Regions from separate parts of the Propionicimonas sp. T2.31MG-18 genome, predicted to be linked through region 2. Evidence: riboswitches for the same ligand, from Rfam matches in the RefSeq annotation. Region 2 holds a riboswitch; the other holds the start of a gene.
The links. Region 2 has a riboswitch for cobalamin ahead of ACFQQJ_RS00780 (hypothetical protein). Riboswitches for the same ligand answer to the same signal wherever they lie in the genome.
Positions count from the first base shown of each region.

Region 1: it holds a riboswitch for cobalamin, as region 2 does, so the genes downstream of both, cobI (precorrin-2 C(20)-methyltransferase) here and ACFQQJ_RS00780 (hypothetical protein) in region 2, are expected to answer to the same signal.

Region 1 is NZ_CAXWGX010000028.1:65,916-70,118, forward strand. It holds gene cbiE (precorrin-6y C5,15-methyltransferase (decarboxylating) subunit CbiE) at 1-369, opposite strand, end outside; gene cobM (precorrin-4 C(11)-methyltransferase) at 366-1,244, opposite strand; gene cobI (precorrin-2 C(20)-methyltransferase) at 1,160-1,918, opposite strand; cobalamin riboswitch at 1,947-2,116, opposite strand; gene ACFQQJ_RS14850 (cobalamin biosynthesis protein) at 2,117-3,070, shown strand; gene ACFQQJ_RS14855 (cobalt-precorrin-6A reductase) at 3,067-3,798, shown strand; gene cobF (precorrin-6A synthase (deacetylating)) at 3,811-4,203, opposite strand, start outside.
Region 2 is NZ_CAXWGX010000001.1:169,348-173,550, forward strand. It holds gene trmB (tRNA (guanosine(46)-N7)-methyltransferase TrmB) at 1-450, shown strand, start outside; gene truA (tRNA pseudouridine(38-40) synthase TruA) at 447-1,262, shown strand; gene ACFQQJ_RS00770 (class I SAM-dependent methyltransferase) at 1,313-1,861, shown strand; gene ACFQQJ_RS00775 (hypothetical protein) at 1,931-2,296, shown strand; cobalamin riboswitch at 2,372-2,513, shown strand; gene ACFQQJ_RS00780 (hypothetical protein) at 2,594-4,201, shown strand; gene ACFQQJ_RS00785 (hypothetical protein) at 4,198-4,203, shown strand, end outside.

The sequences.
Region 1 (4,203 bases), on a different contig from region 2:
TGGTTGGAGGGGGCGGCCGTGCACGCTGACCACCGCGGCGTCATCCCAGGGCAGGCCGATCGCGGCGAAGGCGGCCGCGATGGACGACACCGCCGGTACCACGGCGGGTCGGAGCCCCGCAGCCCGAAGGGCGCGTACCACGCCGAAGTACAAAGGATCGCCACTGGCCACGACGACCACCTCGGCCTCGGCGCGACCGGAGCCCAGCTGCTCGATCGCCGCAGCCAGCGACCCGAGGACGATGCGGCGATCCTCATCGACGTCGAGCCGGTCGAGGTGCCGGGCGCCGCCGACGACGACGTCGGCGGCCGCGGCCGCGATCCGCAGTTCCACGCTCGGGCGCCCGAGGAGCCCGTACACGGTGATCATGCGGGGTCCCGCGTGACCAGCGGCGTGCCGTCGGCGGACCGGTACTCGTGTCGGAACCCGGGGTGGTAAAGGTGGCTGCGAGTGCGGGCGGTCTCGGCGAGGGCGGGTCCCACGAGCACCACGGTGTGCTTCCAGAGCTTGTGCTCCTTCATCGACGCCGACAGTTCGTCGAGGCGGCAGCGCAGCATCAGCTCGTCCGGCCAGCTCACGCGGTAACCGACGATGCACGGTGTCTGGGGCGGGTAGCCGCCGGCCAGCAACTCGTCCTGCAGCACCTTGTTGCGGGCCGCCGACAGGTAGAGGGCCATCGTGACGCCGTGCGCGGCGAAGCCGCGGACGGTCTCCCGGTCGGGCATCGGGGTGCGGCCGCCCTCGAGGCGGGTGAGGATGAGGGTCTGGGATACCTCCGGGATGGTGATCTCGGCGTCCATCCGGGCGGCGGCGGCGGAGAAGGCGGACACCCCGGGGATCGTGCGGTGGGGGATGCCGATCCGGTCGCAGATGCGCCGCTGTTCGGCGGTGGCCCCGTAGATGGACGGGTCGCCGGTGTGGACGCGGGCCACCAGCAGGCCCTCGTCGTGGGCGCGCTGGTAGAGCGGGGTGATGTCCTCCAGCGACTCGCTGGCCGAGTCGATCACCAGGGCGCCCGGCCTGGCGCCGGCGACGATGGCGGGGTCGACGAGGCTGGACGCCCAGATCACGATGTCGGCCCGAGCGATCACCTGCGCCCCGCGCAGGGTGATCAGGTCGGCGGCACCGGGGCCGGCGCCGACGAACACGACCTCGCCGGTCACAGCCGGCCGCCGGTCTCGGTGCGGGCGGGTGCGACGAGGACGGTGGAGAAGTAGGGCGCCCGGTCGGTGTCGACGTCGCACAGCGGGGTGATGGTCTCGCCCGGAAGTCCGACGTCCACCCCGAGCACTCCGTCCCGCCCGGCGTCGCGCACCACGGCGAGGAGGGCGGCGAGCTGGCGCCCGCCCTTGTAGGCGACCACGGTGTCGGCGTGTTCGAGGGCGGTTCGGACGGCCTCGAGGCCGGCGGTAGCCGGCACCAGGCTGAGGCTTTCCTGACCTTCGACGAGCGGGGTGAGGCTGGCCGCGGCGAGCGCCTGCATGGCGGTGATGCCCGGCACCACCGAGACGGTCAACCCCGGTACCGCCGCGCGCACGTGGGCGGCGAGGTAGGAGAACGTCGAGTAGACGCTCGGGTCGCCGACGGTGGCGAACGCAACGGTGGTGGCGCCCCCGGCGAACGCCGCCTCTGCTGCCTGGGCCGACGCCTCCCAGGACTGGCGGCGCTTCTCGCCGACACCCCGTCGTTGGGCCATGCTGAAGGGCACCCGTCGCAGCTTGCCGGCCGCGCCGGGACAACCGGCGAGCACGACCTGCTCGGCGCGCCCGGCATCGTCGCCGCTGGCCTCGGTGCTGGGAACCAGGATGACGTCGGCACGGTCGAGCGCCGCCTGCGCCTTCAGGGTGAGCAGTTCCGGGTCGCCCGGGCCGACGCCCACCCCGATCAGGGCAGGCGTGGAAATGGCAAAGCTGTCCATGGAGCCTCCTCAGGTGTCCTCGCCCGATGTCGTCGCTCTGCAGTGAGGCGAGTTCCTGGCTCCCGGACGAAGCCGGTTACAGTGGCGGGACCGCCCCGGACTTGCCCATCGGGCTCACCGGAGTTCCTCTGCACATCTCTGCGGTGTTCAGTCTGACACACTCGAGTACGGAGAATTACCACCAACGAAAGGTTGGTCATGGCAGCTCGGCGGACCGGCGTCCTCGCGGCCGGACTCGGCCTGGGGTGGCTGGCCGACCAGCTGCTCGGCGACCCGCGCCGCTGGCACCCCGTGGCCGGCTTCGGGCAGCTCGCCGTCGCCCTCGAGCAGCGCCGGTACGCTGACGACCGGACGCGCGGCGTGCTGCACGAGGCCGTTCTGGTGGGCGGCGCACTCCTGTTGGGCGGCGCGATCCAGCGGGTGGTGCGCGATCGGCCCGTCCTGTCCGTGCTGGCCACGGGTGCCGCCACCTGGGCGGTGCTCGGCGGGCGCTCGCTGGCCCGGGAGTCGGAGGCGATCGCCGCTCGGCTGGCCGCCGACGACCTGCCCGGGGCGCGGGCCCGGGTCGCGAACCTGGTCAGCCGGGACCCGCAGTCGCTCGATGCCGACGGGGTCGCCCGTGCCGCGCTGGAGTCGGTGGCCGAGAACACCTCCGACGCGGTCGTCGCGCCCCTGCTCTGGGGTGCGGTGGCCGGCATCCCGGGCCTCCTCGGCTACCGCGCGATCAACACCCTCGACGCGATGGTGGGCTACCGCAACGACCGGTACCGCAACTTCGGGTGGGCGGCGGCGAAGCTGGACGACCTCGCGAACTGGCTGCCGGCGCGGCTCACCGCCGCTTTGGCGACGGCCGCAGCGCCCCTGGTCGGCGGCGACCCGTCCGACGCGGTTCGTGCGGTCCGGGAACACTCCGGGCAGCACCCCAGTCCGAACGGTGGCGTGGTGGAGGCCGCTTTCGCCGGCGCGCTCGGCGTGCGCCTAGGCGGATGCAACACCTACGGCGGGGTGGTCGAGGACCGTGGCGAGCTCGGCTTCGGCCCGGCGCCGGCGCCGGCGGACCTGGCGCGCGCGAACCGTCTGGCGCTGGCCGTGTCGGCCGGTGCCGCCGCGGTGACGGTGGCGCTCGCGATGTCCCTCGGACGCCGACGGTGAGCATCCTGGTGCTCGGTGGCACTGCCGAGGCGCGGGAGCTGGCCGGGCTCCTGGTCGCCGCGGGCGTGCCATTGGTGACCTCGCTGGCCGGCGACGTGGCCGAACCGAGGCGCCCGGCCGGCGCGGTGCGGATCGGTGGCTTCGGCGGGGCTGACGGACTGGCAGCCCACCTTCGCACCCACGACACCACGGCGGTGGTCGACGCCACCCACCCGTTCGCCGAACGGATCACGGCGAACGCCGCCGCCGCGTGTGCCGCGACCGGAGTGGCGTTGCTGCGGCTGTCGAGGCCCGGTTGGGCGGGCCGGCCCGAGGCCGCCGGGTGGCAGTGGGTGGACGGCCTCGACGGGGCTCGCCGCGCTGCCGAACGGCTCGGGGCCCGGGTGTTCCTCGCCATCGGTCGGCAGGGCCTCGCCGCGTTCGCCGGCTGGACGGACCGCTACGTCCTGGTGCGTGTCGTCGACGCCCCCGAGGTCGATGTACCCGGCAGCTGGGAGGTGCTGCGGGCGCGGGGGCCGTTCTCCTTCGAGGCCGAGTGCGACCTGCTCCGCAGCCGCTCGATCGACGTGCTGGTCACCAAGGACTCCGGTGGCCCGACGGAAGCCAAGCTGGACGCTGCGGCGCACCTCGGCGTGCCGGTCGTGGCGGTGCGCCGACCGCCGGTCCCGTCGGGCGTGCCGGTCGTCACCACGGTCGCTGAGGCTTTCGCCTGGGCGGCGGCGCGCTGAGCGCGGTCGGAATCAGCGGCGGCGCAGCAGGTACGTGTCGAACATCCAGCCCTTGCGCGCCTTGGCCTCGGCGCGGCGGGCAGCGATCTCGTCACGCACCTTGTCCAGCGGCCCGGCGATGAGGATCTCGTCGCCCGTGCCGAGGTAGGCGCCCCAGTAGATGTCCAGGCCGGTGGGGTCGATGGTGGCGAACGCCTGCCCGCCGTCCAGCATCACGACCACGTCGTCGATTCCGTCGGGCAGGCCGCCCCGCAGCAGTCGGGCCGGGCTGATCTGCAGTGCCCGGCCCTGCCGGTTGAGCGGAATGCGGTGGCGGGCGGCGAGGGCGAGGACGCTGCTCACGCCGGGGACCACCCGGAGCCGCAGCGGTTGGCCGGTGGGTGCCTGTCCGGCCAGCTCGTCCAC
Region 2 (4,203 bases):
GCGAACCTGGTGGCGTTCGAGGTGTTCACCCCCGCGGTCGCCTCGACGCTGGGACGGCTGGCGCGCCACGGCGTGGGCAACGTGCGGCTGGTGGTCGCCGACGGTGCGCAGGCGCTGGCGAGCGTGGTCGGCGAGGGAGAGCTCAGCGAGCTGTGGACGTTCTTCCCCGACCCGTGGCACAAGGCGCGCCACCACAAGCGGCGCCTGGTCGGGCCGGCGTTCGCCGCCCTGGTCGCCTCCCGGCTCGCGCCGGGCGGGGTGTGGCGGCTGGCCACCGACTGGGACGACTACGCCGAGGCGATGCGCGAGGTGCTGGACGCAGAGCCGGGCCTGGTGAACTGCCACGACGGGTGGGCCCCCCGCTTCGCTGCGCGCCCGGTGACCAAGTACGAGCGGCGCGGCCTCGAGGCCGGGCGCACCATCCACGACCTCGCCTACCGCCGCGCATGACCCGCTACCGCCTCGACCTCGGCTACGACGGCACCGGCTTCCACGGGTGGGCGGCCCAGACCGGCCTGCGCACCGTGCAGGGCGAGCTGGAGTCGTGGATCGGCCGCGTGCTGCGGCTGCCCGCGCCCCCGGTGCTGGCCTGCGCGGGACGGACGGACGCCGGCGTCCACGCCCGCGGGCAGGTGGCGCACGTCGACCTCGACCTGTCCGGGCCCGAGGACGTGGCCGCCACGCTCCAGCGCCGGTTGCGTCGCGCCCTTCCCGAGGACCTCGCCGTGCACAGCGTGCGGGTGGCGCCGCCGGGGTTCGACGCGCGCTTCGCCGCGATCTGGCGCCGCTACGCCTACCGCCTGGCCGACCGGACGCTCGACCCGCTGGTGCGGCACACCACGGCGACCGTCCGCGGCGAGGTCGACGTCGACCGGCTGAACGAGGCCGGCGGGGGACTGCTCGGGTTGCACGACTTCGCCGCCTTCTGCCGGGCGCGCGAGGGCGCGACGACGATCCGCGAACTCCAGGTGCTGCACGCCGTGCGCACCGCGGACGGCCGCGTCGAGATCGGCGTGCGGGCCGACGCGTTCTGCCACTCGATGGTGCGCTCGCTGGTGGGCGCCCTGGTGGAGGTGGGCACCGGGCGTCGCGACGGCGACTGGCTGCACGGTCTGCTGGAGGCGCCGGGGCGTGCGGGCGACGTGCCGGTGATGGCCGCGCGCGGGCTGGTGCTGGAGGAGGTCGGCTACCCGCCGGACGACCGGCTGGCCGACCGCGCACGCGAGGCGAGAGCGTTCCGGACCCTGGAGGAGCAGTCGTGAGCCACTACTTCCACACACCCACCGGCGAGGAGCACCGCCGCGAGGTGGGCATGCGGTTCTGGGACACCGACTGGACGTTCACGACCGCGGACGGGGTGTTCTCCGCCGACGGGCTCGACCTGGGCACGTCTGTGCTGCTGCGCGAGTCGGTGCCGCCGGCCGGGGCCACCCGGCTGCTCGACCTGGGGTGTGGGTACGGGGTGCTCGCCGTCGCGCTCGCCACCGCCTGCCCGGAGGCGGTGGTGGACGCCGTCGACACCAACGCCCGTGCGCTGGAGCTGTGCGCGGCGAACGCCACGGCCCACGGCGTGGGCGACCGCGTCCGTCCGCTGGCGCCCGCGGACGCCGACCCGGACGCCCGCTACGACGAGATCTGGTCGAACCCGCCGATCCGGATCGGAAAGGCCGCCCTGCACGAACTGCTGCTCACCTGGCTGCCGCGGCTCGCGCCGGGCGGGACGGCGCGCCTGGTGGTCGGCCGGAACCTCGGCGCGGACTCGCTCCAGGCGTGGCTCAACTCCTCGGGCTACCGCTGCGAGCGGGAGGCCAGCGCCAAGGGATTCCGGGTGTTCTCCGTGCGTGCTGAATCCGCGCCGTAGCCCTCCCCGCGGAGGCCCTCGCGTCCTAGGCTTGCAGCGTCGCTCCCTACGAGAACAGAAGGGCAACGCATGACTGAAGAGAACACCCCCAAGGAAGGCGCGGAAGGCTTCCTCGGCGGCCTGCTGGGCAAGGCCAAGGAGTTCGGCGAGAAGGCCAAGGACGTCGCCGGTGACGCCTTCGAGGCGGTGAAGGACTTCGCGGAGGACCTGCCCGAGAACGCCCAGAAGCTCGCCGCCGACGCGTCCGCGGCAGCGAAGGACTTCGCGGAGGACCTGCCCGAGAACGCCCAGAAGCTCGCCGCCGGCGCCCAGAAGCTGGCCGGCGACGCTGTCGAGAAGGCCAAGGACCTCATCGACGGGGACGCGGCTGCGGCCGAGCCGCCGGCACCGGCTCCCGCGGAGACCCCGGCCGACCCGCCGGCTCCGACCGCCTGACCTTGCCGTCCACGCAACGGGGTGCCCGATTCGGGCACCCCGTTGTACTTTTTGGTTCACCCCTTGTCACGGCCACCGTCGCCACCGCCCATGGGTTAGCCTGAGGCCACCTGAACCTTTGCAGGGGAACCCGGTGCAAGTCCGGGACTGACCCGCAACCGTGACGACGGCAACTGCCGTCCAAGTCGGAATGCCTGCACAAGTTCTGGCTCATTCACACCCGTCGTGGCATACGGGCGAGTCGGACGCGCGCAGTTGGCCCCGGATCACCTGGAGGCCCCGCGCGAAAGGACTTCCGTGTTCAACTCATTCCGACGATCCCTGGCTGCCGGGTCTGCGGTCGTGATCGCACTGCTCGGCCTGCCCGCCGTCCCGACCGCCGACGCCGCGCCCGCCGCCGCCGACGCCACCCGGGCCGCGAACTACCTGGTGCGCAATCTGCCGAAGACCGCCGACGGCGTCGGTGCCTCGGCCACGGTCGCGCTCGGCCTGGCCACCGCCAACGACTGCACCTACGCGCCCGCGCTGCGCACGCTGGTGAGCCAGATGGAGAAGGGCGCGAAGGGCTACCTGTACCCGGGCAAGAAGCTCAACCCGGCCCGCGCGGCCAACCTGGCGATCGCGGTGGAGGCGCTGGGCCTCAACCCGCGCAAGTTCGCCGGCTACAACCTCGTCTCGCTGGTCACCAAGGGCCTGCCGGCCGACGGCCGGATCGGCTCGTCGGACTCCGCGTTCAGCCAGAGCCTGGGCATCATCGCCCTCGACCGGGCGGACGCGACCATCCCGGTGACGCTGCTCACCAAGCTGCTCAGCCTCCAGGACGACACCGGCGCCTTCGGCTACGACTTCAACGGCTTCCAGGCCGACCCCGACACCACCGGCATGGGGATCCTCGCGCTGCACGCCATCGGCCAGCTCGACCCGCAGGTGGACGCGGCGAAGGACTGGGCCGACGACAACCAGGTGGAGGACGGCTACTGGGCGAGCTACTCCCCCGTCGACTCCACCGGCCTGCTCGGCTCCGCGCTGGCCGCAGAGGGCGAGGACGTCGCCACAGCCAAGACGTGGCTGGGGAGCGTGCAGAACGCCGACGGCGGGTTCCCGAACTCGCTGGACGAGGGAACCGCGTCTGACCTGATGGCCACCGTCGACGCGCTCTACCTGATCAGCGGCAAGAGCCTGCTCGACGCCTCGGTCAACCTGGGCAAGTGCCCCAAGAACGCGCCGAAGCTGCCGGCGGCCACCACCTCCTGCACCGGCGTGTGGGTGGTCGTCGACCGCGGCAACGGCCAGGAGACCGTGCGCTGCGCCACCTCGTACTCCACGGGCATCGCGGCGCTGAAGAGCGCCGGGTTCACCGTGAAGACCTTCAGCACCACGTGGGGCCCATCGGTGTGCCAGGTCACCGGCTTCCCGCTCACCTGCGATACGACGTTCGACACCGGCTACTGGAGCTACTGGCAGGCGACCCAGAATGAAGACGGCACGTGGGCTGCCTGGGACTACGCGTCAACCGGCCCGTCGAGTTCCACGCCCAAGAAGGGAGTTGCGGAGGGCCACCTCTGGGTTCCCACCGGCAGCTCAAACGATACGCTGAAGGTGAGCGTCCCCAAGGGCTACGCCGCGTCCCCCGTGCCGACGATCGAGAACCAGACCACCCCGGCCAGCACCACGCCGAAGGTCGGCGAGACCCTCGGAGCCGTCACCGGCACCTGGGATCCCGTCCCCGCCTTCAGCTACCGCTGGTACCGCAACGGCAGCTCGATCTCCGGCGCGACCAAGGCCACCTACAAGCTGACGAAGTACGACGTCGGCCGGGTGATCACGGTGAAGGTGACCGCGAAGCTCAGCGGCCACCAGACGGTGTCCCGCACGTCGCTTCCGACCGCGAAGGTCACCAAGTGAGG